Regions from separate parts of the Cupriavidus sp. GW823-FHT06D04 genome, predicted to be linked through region 2. Evidence: predicted binding sites of a transcription regulator. Region 2 holds the regulator's gene; each other region holds the start of a gene.

Region 1 (5,123 bases), on a different contig from region 2:
CTCCGACCTGGAGCTTGGCGCCATCCTGATGGCCTACCGCATCAAGGGCGAGGCCCCGCACGAGCTGGCGGGCATGCTGGAAGCCGCCCATGCGCACTGCCAGCCGCTGCCGGCGCCGCCTGACCGGCAGGTGGTGGTGATCCCCAGCTACAACGGCGCGCGCAAGCAACCCAACCTGGTGCCGCTGCTGGCGCTGCTGCTGGCGCGCGAAGATGTCCCCGTGCTGGTGCACGGCACGCGCCTGTTCAATGGCCGCGTGACTAGCATGACGCTGTTCGAGGCCCTGGGCGTGCCCTTGTGCGCGACGACCGACGAGGCCTCGGCACGGCTGCGCGAGGGCAGCGACCTCGGGCCGCTCGCGGTGTTGCCGGTGGATGTGCTGTCGCCCGGGCTGTCGCAGCTGCTGGAGCGGCGCACCGTGATCGGCCTGCGCAATTCGGCGCATACGGTGGCCAAGATGCTGCAGCCGGTGGGCGAGCATTCGCCCGCGGAAGGGTTGCGCCTGTACAGCTACACCCACCCCGAATACCGCGAGACGCTGACCGACTACTTCTCGCATGAGCCCGCCAACGTGCTGCTGGCACGCGGCACCGAGGGCGAAGTGGTGGCCGATGCGCGCCGCACCAGCCGCATCGACTGGCTGCATGAGGGGCACCAGCAGACGCTGGTCGATCCGGCCGTGGGTTCACTGGCCGAAGTACCTGAACTGCCGCCCGGCAGCGACGCCGGCCAGACCGTGGCCTGGATCCGGCGCGTGCTGGACGGCGCGGTGCCGGTGCCGGCACCGATCGCGATCCAGGTCGATGCCATCCGCGAATGCCTGCGGCAAGGCACCCACGTGACCTGGGCCAGCCCGGTCTGAGCCAGCCCCGGGACCGCTGTCAGGCCTTGCGCGGAGGCAGCGGGATGCGCTCGGTCTCGCCCGGCACGTGCGGGAACTGATCGTCCTCCCAGCGCTGGGCGGCAGCCTCGATCGCCACCTTGCTGCTGGCAACGAAATTCCAGTAGATAAAGCGGTGCCCGTCGGTCGGGTCGCCGCCCAGCAGCATCACGCGCGACGGCGCCGTGGCCGTCAGCGTCGCGGGCTGGCCCGGCGTGAGCACCACCATATGCTCGGCCGGCAGCGGCTCGCCGTCGAGCGCCACCGCGCCATCCACCGGATAGACGCCCCGTTCGGCATGCTCGGCCGGGATCTCCACGCTCGCGCCCGCATCCAGCTCGATCGCCACATACAGGGTGCGGCTGAAGACCTTGACCGGAGAGACCTGGCCAAAGGCATCGCCCGCAATCACCACCATGCGCACGCCCGGCCGCTCGATCTGCGGCAGCGTGGCAGCGGGATGGTGGAAGAACGACGGCTCGGCACCCTCATGCTCCTGCGGCAGTGCCACCCAGGTCTGGATGCCGTGCAGCCGGGCCCCGGCGGGGCGCACATGCTCGGGCGAGCGTTCCGAGTGCACGATGCCGCGCCCGGCGGTCATCCAGTTGACGTCGCCTGGGCGGATCGCCTGGTCGCTGCCCAGGCTGTCGCGGTGGATGATCTCGCCCTCGAACAGGTAGGTGACCGTGGCCAGCCCGATATGGGGATGCGGACGCACATCAGCGCCGGCGCCCGGCGGCAGCTGCACCGGCCCCATATGGTCGAAGAAAATAAACGGCCCGACGGTCTGGGTAGCGGCGGCGGGCAACAGCCGGCGCACGGTAAAATCGCCCAGGTCGCGCACATGCGGCTTGAGCAAGTGTTCGATAGCAGACATAACTCCTCCGGTGGAATGAGAGAGGCTCGCAAGGATGCCAGCGCGCCGCAGGTGGGTCGAGTGTAGCCGCTGCTGCAACAAATCATTGCAGCAGCGGGCAGAACCCCCGTGCCCCGCGCCGCTCTAATATCCTGTGCGCCGAACCGTGGGTATCGTTTCCGCCGCTCGAAGCGGTAAGTAGCTATGCTATCCGCAAGAGCAATCGAGTGGAACTATCACTGCCATCGGGACTCCAATTAGCACTCACCCGGCCTGAGTGCTAATATGTGTTGCAGTGCCGCCGACCAAGAGGCGCGGCACACCGGCAACCGAACCGCCGGATGCGAAAGGAGCCATTGAGTGAACGCAGTCTTGTCTGCCGACCAAACCCTGAATAACCGTCTGCCGACGGCACCCCGGAGCACGGGCAGCTTTGCGCTGACCTTCCCGGCCACCGTTGGCAACCTCGACAGCTATATCCAGGCTGTCCACCGGATTCCGTTGTTGACCGCGGAGGAAGAGCAGCGCCTGGCGCGCGAGCTCCGCGACCACGACTCCGTTGATGCTGCCCGCCAGATGGTGATGTCCCACCTGCGCCTGGTGGTGTCGATTGCCCGCCAGTACCTGGGCTACGGCCTGCCCCACGCCGACCTGATCCAGGAAGGCAATATCGGCCTGATGAAGGCGGTCAAGCGCTTCGACCCCGACCAGGGCGTGCGCCTGGTGTCGTACGCGATGCACTGGATCAAGGCCGAGATCCACGAATACGTGCTGAAGAACTGGCGCATGGTCAAGGTGGCCACCACCAAGGCCCAGCGCAAGCTGTTCTTCAACCTGCGCAGCCACAAGCAGGGCGCACACACGTTCACGCCGGAGCAGGTCGAGGCCGTGGCGCGCGAGCTGAACGTCAAGCCCGAAGAAGTGATGGAGATGGAAACCCGCCTGTCGGGCGGCGACCTGGCGCTGGAAGGCCAGATCGACGACGGCGAAGAGGAATTCGCCCCCATCGCCTACCTGGCGGACAACCACAACGAGCCCACCCGCGTGCTGGAAGCCAAGCGCCACGACCGCATGCAGGTCGAGGGTCTGGAAGAGGCGTTGGCCAAGCTGGACGAACGCAGCCGCCGCATCATCGAGGCGCGCTGGCTGCACGTCGAGGACGATGGCTCGGGCGGCTCCACGCTGCATGAGCTGGCTGACGAGTTCGGCGTCTCGGCCGAGCGCATCCGCCAGATCGAGGCCGCGGCCATGAAGAAGATGAAGGGGGCGCTGCAGGCGTTCGCCTGACCCGCTCCCCCAGCCATGCAAAAGGCCGGTCCACTGGACCGGCCTTTTTGTTGCCCGCGAGGGGACAAGTGCGACGTTATGCCGCACCCCTTCCCTCCCTTTCACATCACGACAGCAGCTGTTTCAGGTCGTGCGCGATCGGATCCGGACCCTGGCCGTGGCGGATGAACAGCCGCAGCTTGCCCTCCGGATCGAACACATAGCTGCCCGCGGAGTGGTCCACCGTGTAGTTGCTCGGGGAGCTGCCCGGCACCTTGGCATAGAACACCTTGAAGTCCTTGGTCACCTTCTGCAGTGCGGCTTCGTCGGCCGGGCGCAACCCCAGGAAGCGCGCATCGAAGGCCGGCACGTACTGGGCCAGCAGCGCCTGCGTGTCGCGTTCCGGATCGACCGTGACGAACAGCACCTGCACGCGGTCGGCGTCCGGGCCCAGTTTCTCCATCACCGCCTTCAGTTCGGCCATCGTGGTCGGGCACACGTCCGGGCAGTGGGTGTAGCCGAAGAACATCACCACCGCCTTGCCCTTGAAGTCGGCGATGGTGCGCACCTTGCCGTGATGGTCGGTCAGCGAGAAGTCCTTGCCGAAGTCCGCCGCGCCGGTGATGTCGACATTGCGGAACGAGACCTTCTGCTGCCCGCAGGCAGCCACGGCCAGCGCAAGCGCGGCCAGCAGGGAAAAGCGGCGGAAGGCGGCGAACAGGCCGGAGGCGGGGCTTAGGCGGGGCATGCGGCGGAAACCGGTCAGGGGTGGGAGGAAACGGCGGCACCGGAGGGCGGCGACATCACGCAGTATCGCCGATCGTGTCGCCACGCTGCGCCGGCCGCGACAAGATGCCGCAGCCGGTGGGCCACAGGTCACACCTGGGGCACGAACTTGAAGTAGTGGTCGACCAGCAGCGCGGCAAACAGCAGCGACAGGTACAGGATCGAGAAGCGGAAGGTGCGCTGCGCCAGTTCGTCTGAATAGTTGCGGTACATCTTCCAGGCATAGGCCAGGAAACCCGCGCCCAGCGCCAGCGCGGCCGCCAGGTAGATATAGCCGCTCATGCCGTAGACAAAGGGCAGCAGCGTCGCGGCGATCATGATCAGCGTGTACAGCAGGATATGCAGCAGCGTATAGCGCTCGCCGTGCGTGACCGGCAGCATCGGCAGGCCGGACTTGGCGTAGTCGGCGCGGCGGTACAGCGCCAGTGCCCAGAAGTGCGGCGGGGTCCAGGTGAAGATGATCAGCACCAGGAACCAGGCCTCGGCCGGCACCTCGCCCGCCACCGCGGCCCAGCCCAGCGCCGGCGGCATCGCCCCGGACAGTCCGCCGATGACGATGTTCTGCGGCGTGGCCGGCTTGAGCAGGATGGTGTAGACCACCGCGTAGCCGAGGAAGGTGGCAAAGGTCAGCCACATCGTCAGGTCGTTGGCGTAGACGTGCAGCAGCCACATGCCGGCGCCGCCCAGGATGGCGGAGAACACCAGGGTCTGCGGCGTGGTGATCTCGCCGGTGGCCGACGGGCGCCACGCGGTGCGGCGCATCAGCGCGTCGATCTTCTGCTCGACCAGGCAATTGATGGCAAAGGCCGCACCGGCCAGCAGCCAGATGCCGGCGGCGCCGCCGATCAGCACGCGCCACGGCACCATGCCGGGCGTGGCCAGGAACATGCCGATGATGGCGCAGAACACGGCCAGCTGCGTCACGCGCGGCTTGGTCAGGGCGGCGTATTGTCGGGCAAGGTGCCGTATCCGGCTCAACTTGCCCAGCGAATGGGGGTGGGTAGCGGTAACCACGGAAGGGGTCTTGTCTTTCATGTGGCGCGGGCGGCGTTCGGCACGGCAGCGGGGGCGCCGGCGGCCCGCATGGTGAGCCCTGCGAGCCCTGTATTGTAGTGGAGGCGGACCAGCAGCAGCAGGAGCAGCGCCGCGCCGCCGTTGTGCGCAACCGCGGCCACCAGCGGCCAGTCGAACACGATATTGGACATCCCGGTGGCCAATTGCAGCACCAGCGTGCCCAGCAGCCAGCCGGCCGCGCGCGCGAGCCCTTCAAGCCTGCGCGCGCGCAGGCCAAGCCACGCCAGGTAGCCCAGCACGACAAAGGCAAAGCCGCGGTGG
Region 2 (5,123 bases):
GCCAGGCCTCGGCCACGGCGCCGGCCTGCTGGGTGAGGCCGGCGTGGGCGTCGAACAGCAGCCGCTGCGCGTCGGGGCGCAGCAGCAGCTGGTGCGCGTGCTGGCCGTGGATGTCGACCAGCTGGTCGCCGACTTCGCGCAGCTGCGCCAGGGTGGCGGCGGCGCCGTTAATAAAGGCCTTGCTGCGGCCGCCGGCATCGACCGTGCGGCGCAGCAGCACGGTATGCACGCCGTCTTCCGCTTCGCTGTTGAGCTCGCGCTCGGCCAGCCAGGCATCCAGTGCCGGGTGGGTCGAGAAGGTGGCGCTGACGCTGGCGCGCGGGGCGCCTTCGCGCACCACGCCGGCATCGGCGCGTTCGCCCAGCACCAGCGCCAGGGCATCGATCAGGATGGATTTGCCGGCGCCGGTCTCGCCGGTGAAGACGGTGAAGCCAGTGGTGAAGTCCAGGTCGAGCGTATCGACGATGACGAAATCGCGGATGGACAGGCTGCGCAGCATCGTGGCGTGGAAGGTAGTCGGTCCGATGGGTTCGGGCTCAGGCTTGAGGGGCGGCTTGATACTGGCTCAGAGGCGATTGTCTTCGGAAGGATACTCGTGCCAGTGCAGCTTCTTGCGCAGCGTGGCGTAGTAGTTGTAGCCGACCGGGTGCAGCAGGTTGATGGATTTTTCGGAGCGCCGCACCACGATGCGGTCGCCCGGCAGCAGCGAGGTCAGCGACTGCATGTCGAAGTTGACGCTGGCGTCGCGCGCGCTGGCCACCTCGATGGTGACCTCGGCGTCGTGCGGCAGCACGATCGGGCGGTTGGACAGCGCGTGCGGGGCGATCGGCACCAGCACCACGCCCGACAGCGTCGGATGCAGGATCGGGCCGCCGGCGGACAGCGCGTAGGCGGTGGACCCGGTGGTGGTCGACACGATCAGCCCGTCCGAGCGCTGGTTGTACATGAAATGGCCGTCCACCGACACCGCCAGCTCGACCATGCCGGAGATGCCCGAGCGGTTCACCACCACGTCGTTCAGGGCCAGCGCGGAGAAGATGTCCATGTCGTCGCGCACCACGCGCGATTCCAGCAGCAGGCGGGTCTCGGCCTCGTACCGCCCGTCGAGCATGTCGGGCAGCACGGTGTGCGCGTCTTCCAGCGCGATGTCGGTCATGAAGCCCAGCCGCCCGTGGTTGACGCCGATCAGCGGCACGTCGTAGCCGGCCAGCTGGCGGGCGATGCCCAGCAGCGTGCCGTCGCCGCCCAGCACCACGGCCACGTCGGCCTGCCGGCCGATCTCCTCGGCGGACAGGGCAGGGTAGCCGGTTAGCCCGGTGGCCAGCGCGGTTTCGCGCTCGAACACCACGTCCTGCCCGTTGCGCAGGATATAAGAGGCGATCTCCTCCAGCGGCCCTTCGATGCCGGCAGTGGAGTACCGGCCCACCAGGGCGACGGTCTTGAACGAAGTGCGCACGGCGCTGGCTTTCGGGGGGGCGGACATGCGTGGATTAGACCATACCGCCATGACGGTTGTCAGCAGGCGCGGACGGGCGGCCCAGGCCGCCCGCCAGAAGGTCCAAAACTTGCGTAAAATCGGGGCATCATGGATGAACGCTCCAAAACGCTGCTCAAGACCCTGATCGAGCGCTATATTGCCGAAGGGCAGCCGGTCGGTTCCCGCACCCTGTCGAAGTACTCGGGGCTGGACCTGTCGCCTGCGACGATTCGCAATGTGATGTCCGATCTGGAGGAAATGGGCTTTATTGCCAGCCCGCACACCTCGGCCGGCCGTATCCCGACCCCGCGCGGCTACCGGCTGTTCGTCGATTCGATGCTGACGGCCAAGCCGCTGGAGCACAACGCCGACCTGGCCGAGCTGACCGGTCAGATCCAGGACCAGCTCGGCGGCCAGCAACTGGGGCCGCAGCGCATGATCACGGCGGCGGCGCGCACGCTGTCCAACCTGTCGCACTTCGCCGGCGTGGTGATGACGCCGCGCCGCGCGCAGGCGTTCCGGCAGATCGAATTCATGCGGCTGTCGGACAAGCGCATCCTGCTGATCATCGTCAGCCCCGAGGGCGACGTGCAGAACCGCATCATCCAGACCGAGCTGTCATACACGCCGGCCCAGCTGATCGAGGCGGCCAACTTCTTCAACTCGCACTATGCCGGCATGAGCTTCGACACGGTGCGCGGCCACCTGCGGGTGGAACTGCAGGACCTGCGCCGCGACATGTCGCAGCTGATGCAGGCCGCGGTCGAGGCCGGCAGCGTCGCCGAGGACGAGGACGACGACCACGTCTTTATCAGCGGCGAGCGCAAGCTGCTGGAAGTGGAAGACCTGGCCTCCAGCATGGACAAGCTGCGGCGCCTGTTCGACGTGTTTGAGCACAAGACCAGCCTGCTGCAGCTGCTGGACGTGTCCAGCCATGCGCAGGGCGTGCAGATCTTTATCGGCGGCGAAAGCCGGCTGGTGCCGATCGAAGACATGGCGGTCATCACCGCCCCGTACGAGGTTGACGGCCAGATCGTCGGCACGCTCGGCGTGATCGGCCCCACGCGCATGGCGTATGAGCGCGTGATCCCCATCGTCGACATCACCGCGCGCTTGCTGTCGAGCGCCCTGAGCCAGAACTAGTGCAAAGACTGGCTGGTCTGACAAGCAGTTCCATTCCTACCGAGCGCGGCAATCGCCGGTGCGCCGCACCGGCGCCATCCCGGCACCGTGCCAACCCGGAAGCGACATGACGTTTTCTCCCGAACCGGCCTACCAGCACGGCCACGCGCCGCGCACGGCGATCCTGCTGGTCAACCTGGGCACCCCGGACGCACCCACGCCCAAGGCGGTGGGGCGCTACCTGAAGGAATTCCTGTCCGACCCGCGCGTGGTTGAGATCCCGCGCGTGGCCTGGCTGCCGCTGTTGCATGGGGTGATCCTGCCGCTGCGATCGCGCGCCTCGGCGCTGAAGTATGAATCGATCTGGCTGCGCGAGGCCCATATGACGGGCTCGCCGCTGCTGGTCTACAGCGAGCGCCAGGCCCATGCGCTGCAGCGGCTGCTGAACCAGCATGGCCATGAAGTGACGGTCGCGTGCGCAATGCGCTACGGCAACCCGTCGATCGCCTCGGTGCTGGAGGCGCTGCGCCGGCAGGGCTGCGAGCAGGTGCTGGTGCTGCCGATGTATCCGCAGTACTCGGGCACCACCACGGCCACGGCCTTCGACGAGGTGTTCCGGGTGCTGGGCCAGTGGCGCAACCAGCCCGAGCTGCGGCTGGTCAAGCATTTCCATGACCACCCGGCCTATATCTCGGCGCTGCACCAGCAGGTCGGCGCCTATTGGGCGCGGCACGGCATGCCGGACTTTGCCCGCGGCGACAAGCTGATCCTGTCGTTCCACGGCGTGCCGCGGCGCACGCTGGAGCTGGGCGACCCCTATCACTGCGAATGCCTGAAGACCGGCCGGCTGCTGGGCGAGGCGCTGGGCCTGCAGCCGGGCCAGTATCAGGTGACGTTCCAGTCCCGTTTTGGCAAGGCGGAATGGCTGCAGCCGTACACCGCGCCGACGCTGGCCGAGCTGGGCAAGGTCGGCGCGGGCCGGGTCGACGTCTTCTGCCCGGGCTTTCCGGCCGACTGCATCGAGACCCTGGAGGAAATCGCCATGGAAGGGCAGACCGAGTTCAAGGTCGCGGGCGGCAAGGATTTCCACTTCATCCCGTGCCTGAATGATGCCGATCCGTGGGTCGCGGCCATGGCCGAGATCGCGCTGCAGCACCTGCAGGGCTGGCCGCTGGCCACGCCGCATCCGCACGAACTGGAAGCACGGCGCACGCGCGCCCAGACCCGGGGAGCGGCGGCATGAATGTCGACTTTGCGCCGGATGCGCGCCAGCGCATCGACAAATGGCTGTGGTGCGCGCGCTTCTTCAAGACGCGCTCGCTGGCGGCCGAAGCGGTGGAGCGCGGCAAGGTGACCGTGAACGGCCAGCCATGCAAGAACTCGCGCGAGGTGAAGCCCGGCGACATGGTGGTGCTGGAAGCGCATCAGCAGCGCTGGGAACTGGTGGTGAAGAGCATCGCCGCGGCGCGCGGGCCGGCGCCGGTGGCGCAGACGCTATACGAGGAAAGTGCCGAAAGCCAGTCCCGCCGGCTGGCCGATGCCGAACGCCGGCGCCTGCAGCCGGAGCCGTCCGCGCAGATCCAGGGGCGCCCGACCAAGCGGGACCGGCGCCGCATCGACCACCTAAAGAGCTGAAATGACAACGCGGCGGCACCGGGAAGCTCCGGTGCCGCCGCGCAGTGGGCACAGGGTCAGGTGGCGCTTATTCCTGCGTGACTTCCTGACTGACGATAGGGACGATGTAGTGCTTGAACACCGCCTTGCCGCTGCCATACTCCGTATCGCGCGAGGTGAATGCGCCGGAAAGGCAGATAAAGACGGTCATGACCGCCAAGGCGGCCACAAGGCAGAGCGTCACGACTGGCAGCTTATGCATGGCCAACCTTTCGGAAGAGGCACAAAGTTGAACCATCTCCAGGACCCCCGACATTTTTGTCATTTTTCTTACTGAGAATCTTAGTGAGTGCGATGCAGCAAAGCAATAAGGCGTCGATTGCATATGGGTGGCCTTTGTAACCGTGTGTTTCCGCGTCACGCCAGCGCCACTCTTGAAAACCTGCGCCTTGCCACCACCTGCACGGAACACGCGCCGATTTACCACCCGCGGCCAGGCCCACGGCGGGCCGCGACAATGCATTGATACGGATCGACATGGAAGAACAGAAGCAGACGCCAACCACCCAGACGCCTACGCCCGCGGGCGAAGAGGCGGCCAACGCCAGCCAGGAAACCGGTGCGCCGGAAACCGCTGCCGTGGATGACGTGGCGGCCCAGCTGGCCGCCCTGGAAGCCAAGGCGCGCGAGCATTACGACCTGTATATGCGCGCCGTTGCCGAAGGCGAGAACATCCGCCGCCGGGCGCAGGACGATGTCGCCAAGGCGCACAAGTTCGCCATCGAGAACTTCGCCGACAACCTGCTGCCGGTGATGGACAGCCTGCAGGCCGCGCTGGCCGACGGCTCGGGCGATATCGCCAAGCTGCGCGAAGGCGTCGAACTGACCGCGCGCCAGCTGGCGGCCGCCT
Region 3 (5,123 bases), on a different contig from region 2:
CTGCTGTGCTACGGCAAACGTGCTGCCCAGGCTGAACGCGGCCATCAGGCCTGACAGGAGCAGGCCTGTAAACCAGTGGTGCGGACGGAGAGCGGGCATGGCGCAGATGGCAAGCCGGGCGAAAAAGCCCGCGACTTGCTCTTATCGAGTCTAGGCGCGATCCGGCTTGTTACAAGCCGCCAACCCCTGATGTTCCCGCGGGCAAAAGGAGGGAAGACGACAGGCAAAAAAATGAAGGTGGCCGGCTGATCCCGGCCACCTCGTTCTGCGCCGGCTGGCGCTATTGCTTAGGCGCGGCCATCTGGTCCTTGGCCACTGCGTCCGCAGCCTTGTTCTCGACCTTGCGCTCCTGCTTGGCAGCGCCGACGTCCTGCTTGTAGTCGCCCTTGGCCGCCTTCTTCTTGGCCTTGTACTCGGCCGAGGCCTTCTGGCGTGCCTCTCGGCGCTCGACCAGTGGATCCTTGGGTGGTTGAACCTGGGTCATGCCAGGCGATGCGCTTTGGGAGCCTGCCGCGGCGGCGGGGACGGCTGAGGTTGCCGGGGTGGCTGGCATGCCCTCGGCGGCCGGAGTTGCCGGCGTGGCCGGGCTGGCCGGTGTCTGGGCAATCGCCGTGGCGCAAGTGAGGCCTGCCAGTCCTGCGGCAATCGCGCCGACGATCTTGGGAAGGCGAGCGGGCTGTTTCAAATCCATGGAGAACCTCCGGAGTCGTTGTCCGAGACGCCGGCGACGGATGCGCCGACGTGGCGTAGGCCGCACATCCCTGCCGAAACGGGAATGCAACGGTGCCCTCAGTCTAGGCAGCGAGGCGGTGTTGCGCTGTCGGGCAAGCGCCGAAGCGGGGGCGGAATACTCCTACAAGCGCGCAGTGACGAAGATGTTGCGCACTTGCGACAGCGGAGCCAACGCCGCACGCCATCCGTCGCCACGGTTCGCGCTCGGCGATGTCGCCTTGCGCCAGTACGATGGCTGGCCCAGCGCCATCGCGCTTCAGGTGGGCGTAGCGGTCTGGTTTGCAAGGTAGTGGTCGACCGCAAGATCCATGCTTTGGAACAAGCGCTCGCGCCCGAGTGTGTCCCCAAGGGACGACCGCCGAACCATCTCCAGCACATTGGGATTCAGTTCCACCAGCCAGAGCATCACGCCGCCTTCGCGCATCTTCTTTTCGGCTTCCGTCAGCATCCGCAGCGCCGTGTACTCGAGGTCAAAGACGCCGACAAGGTCGAGCACCACCACCCGGGGATTCGCTGCAGCAATGATGGGCCGCATCTTGTGCCCGATGTGTCTCGCATTGGCGAAGTAAACGCGGCCCTCCGGCCTCAGCATCACCATGCCAGGATAGGTCACGTCGGCGGGATGCTCGGCGGACTGCGGCCGGAATACATTGGTGCCGGGCTTGCGTGCCAGGACATAGACTGGCGGATCGGAAGTCTGGTAGGCCAGCGCCAGCAGCGAAACAATGATGGCGGCGGCAATGCCGTTCAACGTCCCTAGCAGCACGACGCCGGCACAGGCTACCACTGCCCAGAGGAACTCCGTGCGCCGGATGCCAAGGATGGCGCGAAACTCCGCCGGCTGGATCAGTCCCACCGAATAGGCGATGACCACTGCCGCCAGCGCGGCCTCCGGCATCAGGCCGATCAGCGGTGCCAGCACCAGCATCGCGCCCAGCGCGACGGCCGCGGTGATCAGTCCCGCCAGCTGCGATCTGGCGCCGCAGCGGCGGTTCACCGCGGTCTGCGTGGTTCCGCCGCCGGCAGCCATCGCGCCGAGGAATGCGCCACCCAGGCAGGCGAACCCCGTGGCCAGCAGCTCGCGGTTCGGGTCCGGCGCGGGTTCGCCGCTCTGCACGAAGGCGCGTCCGGCTGCGATGGTTTCCGTAAAGCTCATCAGGGCAATGCCCATGGCCGGCACCAGGAGCTGCATGACCAGATCGGGATCCGGCAGCGTGAGGGGCGGCAGGCCAGTCGGGACATGGCCAACGGTTTCAACGCCATGGGACTGCAACCCGAGCAGGCCGACTGCCGCAATCCCGATCCCCACCGCGATCAGCGGTGCCGGCGCGCGCGGCACCAGGCGTTCCATGCCGATCAGCAGCGCCAGGACCGTGACCCCAACGGCCATGGTTGCCAGCGAAGCGTGGGGAACGCCCTGGACCATGGCTGCGAGGTTGTGGAAAAACGCGCCCTTCTGGAAATGGATGCCGAGCAGCTTCGGAAGCTGGTCCACCACGATCACCAGCCCGATCCCGGCCTTGAAGCCGACCAGGACGGGCTCGGAGATGAAATCGGCAACAAAGCCCAGGCGCAGCAAGCGCGCGGCGACCAGGATGATGCCCACGAGGCAGGTGAGCGTGGCCGAAGCCGTCAGCAAGCTCGCGGTACCGCCTGCCGTCGTCGTATCGCTAAGCGCGGCTGCTGCCAGGATCGCCAGCGTGGTCGTGGTGCTGACGCTGAGCGGGCGCGAGGTTCCCAGCATGGCGTAGATCAGCATAGGCGCGAATACCGTATAGAGTCCGACCTCGACCGGCAGGCCCGCGATGGTGGCGTAGGCGAGAGCCTTCGGGATGACGACTGCCGCAACGGTCAGCCCGGCCATGACATCGGGCTTCAGCCAGTCGCGGTGGTAGTGACGCAGCCACTCGGGCCACGGCAATGCAAGCACGCCGGCCGAGTTGCGCAAGGTGCGGCAGGGATCGCCACCGGCGCGGTTGCGGCGACGGGAGTGGGATTCCACGTTCATGGAGGGTGATCCGGGCGGCGGGCTTGATGTTTGTCGTTGTCGTGCGGCGACCCATGTACAGTTTGGTCGAAATTACACGGAGCGGCAAATGCACATTAAGTGGCTAAAGCTCCTCTTTCAGTGGCTCTCCAAGGCCATTTCCCACGAGAATTTCACGTCCAAGGGAAAACCCGTATTAAGTCCCTGTCTTGAAATGGCCATACCCCGTCCCTATAATTAGCACTCGCCGGGGGTGAGTGCTAACAGCATGAAAGCGCCCCTTGCGGCACCTGAACATTTCAGACGGCCGTCGCCTCGGTAGCCGGCCGAATTGTGATTAAAAACTCACTTTGTATCTAGGAGTCCGTATGAATCTGCGTCCTTTGCACGACCGCGTGATCGTGAAGCGTCTGGACAACGAAACCAAGACCGCGTCCGGTATCGTGATTCCCGACAACGCTGCCGAGAAGCCCGATCAAGGCGAAGTGCTGGCAATCGGTCCTGGCAAGAAGGATGACAAGGGCAACAACATCGCCCTCGACGTCAAGGTCGGTGACCGCGTGCTGTTCGGCAAGTACGCCGGCCAGGCCGTGAAGGTGGAAGGCCAGGAACTGCTGGTCATGCGCGAAGAAGACATCATGGCCGTGGTGAACAAGTAATTCACCGACTGACCGCCACCCGTACAGATTTCAGGAGATTCAAGAATGGCAGCTAAAGACGTAGTGTTCGGCGACGCCGCACGTGCCAAGATGGTTGAAGGCGTGAACATCCTCGCCAACGCAGTTAAGGTGACTCTGGGCCCGAAGGGCCGCAATGTGGTGCTGGAGCGCAGCTTCGGCGGCCCGACCGTGACCAAGGACGGCGTGTCCGTGGCCAAGGAAATCGAGCTGAAGGACAAGCTGCAGAACATGGGCGCCCAGATGGTCAAGGAAGTCGCTTCCAAGACCAGCGACAACGCCGGTGACGGTACCACCACCGCAACCGTGCTGGCCCAGTCGATCGTGCGCGAAGGCATGAAGTTCGTTGCCGCCGGCATGAACCCGATGGACCTGAAGCGCGGCATCGACAAGGCTGTTGCCGCCGCCGTGGAAGAGCTGAAGAAGGTCAGCAAGCCCACCACCACCAGCAAGGAAATCGCCCAGGTTGGCGCGATCTCGGCCAACAGCGACACCTCGATCGGTGAGCGCATTGCCGAAGCCATGGACAAGGTCGGCAAGGAAGGCGTGATCACGGTTGAAGACGGCAAGTCGCTGGCCGACGAGCTGGAAGTCGTGGAAGGCATGCAGTTCGACCGCGGCTACCTGTCGCCGTACTTCATCAACAACCCGGAAAAGCAGGTTGTCCAGCTGGACAACCCGTTCGTGCTGCTGTTCGACAAGAAGGTCTCGAACATCCGCGACCTGCTGCCGGTGCTGGAGCAAGTGGCCAAGGCCGGCCGCCCGCTGCTGATCATCGCTGAAGACGTCGAGGGCGAAGCCCTGGCGACCCTGGTGGTGAACAACATCCGTGGCATCCTGAAGACCGCCGCCGTCAAGGCCCCGGGCTTCGGCGACCGCCGCAAGGCCATGCTGGAAGACATCGCCATCCTGACCGGCGGCACCGTCATCGCTGAAGAAATCGGCCTGACGCTGGAAAAGGCTGGCCTGAACGACCTGGGCCAGGCCAAGCGCATCGAGATCGGCAAGGAAAACACCATCATCATCGACGGCGCCGGCGACGCAGGTGCGATCGAAGGCCGCGTCAAGCAAATCCGCGCCCAGATCGAAGAAGCGACCTCGGACTACGACCGTGAGAAGCTGCAAGAGCGCGTGGCCAAGCTGGCCGGCGGTGTTGCCGTGATCAAGGTTGGCGCTGCCACCGAAGTCGAAATGAAGGAAAAGAAGGCCCGCGTGGAAGACGCCCTGCACGCCACTCGCGCTGCGGTGGAAGAAGGCATCGTCCCCGGCGGTGGTGTGGCCCTGCTGCGTGCCCGCGCTGCGATCTCGGCACTGACCGGCGAAAACGCCGACCAGAACGCCGGTATCAAGATCGTGCTGCGTGCCATGGAAGAGCCGCTGCGCCAGATCGTGCTGAACGCCGGTGAAGAAGCTTCGGTGGTCGTTGCCAAGGTTATCGAAGGCAAGGGCAACTACGGCTACAACGCGGCTTCGGGCGAGTACGGCGACCTGGTGGAAATGGGCGTGCTGGACCCGACCAAGGTCACCCGCACCGCACTGCAGAACGCCGCTTCGGTGGCTTCGCTGATGCTGACCACGGACTGCGCAGTTGCCGAATCGCCGAAGGAAGAGTCGGCTCCGGCAATGCCGGGCGGCATGGGCGGCATGGGCGGCATGGAAGGCATGATGTAAATCATTGCCGACCGACTGCCCTCACGGGCAGGCTGTCTTGAAAAACCCCCGCGGGC

What was found. The regulator HrcA, encoded in region 2, represses chaperone genes, less so after heat shock. The targets are predictions, from matches to a motif close to TTAGCACTCNNNNNNNNNGAGTGCTAA.
Region 1: the regulator HrcA is predicted to act here: its motif matches at 1,994-2,020, upstream of rpoH (RNA polymerase sigma factor RpoH).
Region 3: the regulator HrcA is predicted to act here: its motif matches at 2,957-2,983, upstream of groES (co-chaperone GroES).

What each region holds. Positions count from the first base shown of each region.
Region 1 is NZ_JBXAHL010000002.1:89,208-94,330, reverse strand. Features, by position in the region: gene ybiB (DNA-binding protein YbiB) at 1-862, shown strand, start outside; gene AC1Q7H_RS04120 (pirin family protein) at 882-1,757, opposite strand; gene rpoH (RNA polymerase sigma factor RpoH) at 2,127-3,023, shown strand; gene AC1Q7H_RS04110 (SCO family protein) at 3,130-3,750, opposite strand; gene cyoE (heme o synthase) at 3,879-4,823, opposite strand; gene AC1Q7H_RS04100 (COX15/CtaA family protein) at 4,820-5,123, opposite strand, start outside.
Region 2 is NZ_JBXAHL010000014.1:38,468-43,590, reverse strand. Features, by position in the region: gene recN (DNA repair protein RecN) at 1-499, opposite strand, end outside; gene AC1Q7H_RS18620 (NAD kinase) at 566-1,483, opposite strand; gene hrcA (heat-inducible transcriptional repressor HrcA) at 1,586-2,620, shown strand; gene hemH (ferrochelatase) at 2,727-3,842, shown strand; gene AC1Q7H_RS18605 (RNA-binding S4 domain-containing protein) at 3,839-4,234, shown strand; gene AC1Q7H_RS18600 (hypothetical protein) at 4,302-4,475, opposite strand; gene grpE (nucleotide exchange factor GrpE) at 4,751-5,123, shown strand, end outside.
Region 3 is NZ_JBXAHL010000002.1:433,555-438,677, forward strand. Features, by position in the region: gene AC1Q7H_RS05705 (MltF family protein) at 1-99, opposite strand, end outside; gene AC1Q7H_RS05710 (hypothetical protein) at 281-691, opposite strand; gene AC1Q7H_RS05715 (SulP family inorganic anion transporter) at 989-2,740, opposite strand; gene groES (co-chaperone GroES) at 3,088-3,378, shown strand; gene groL (chaperonin GroEL) at 3,424-5,067, shown strand.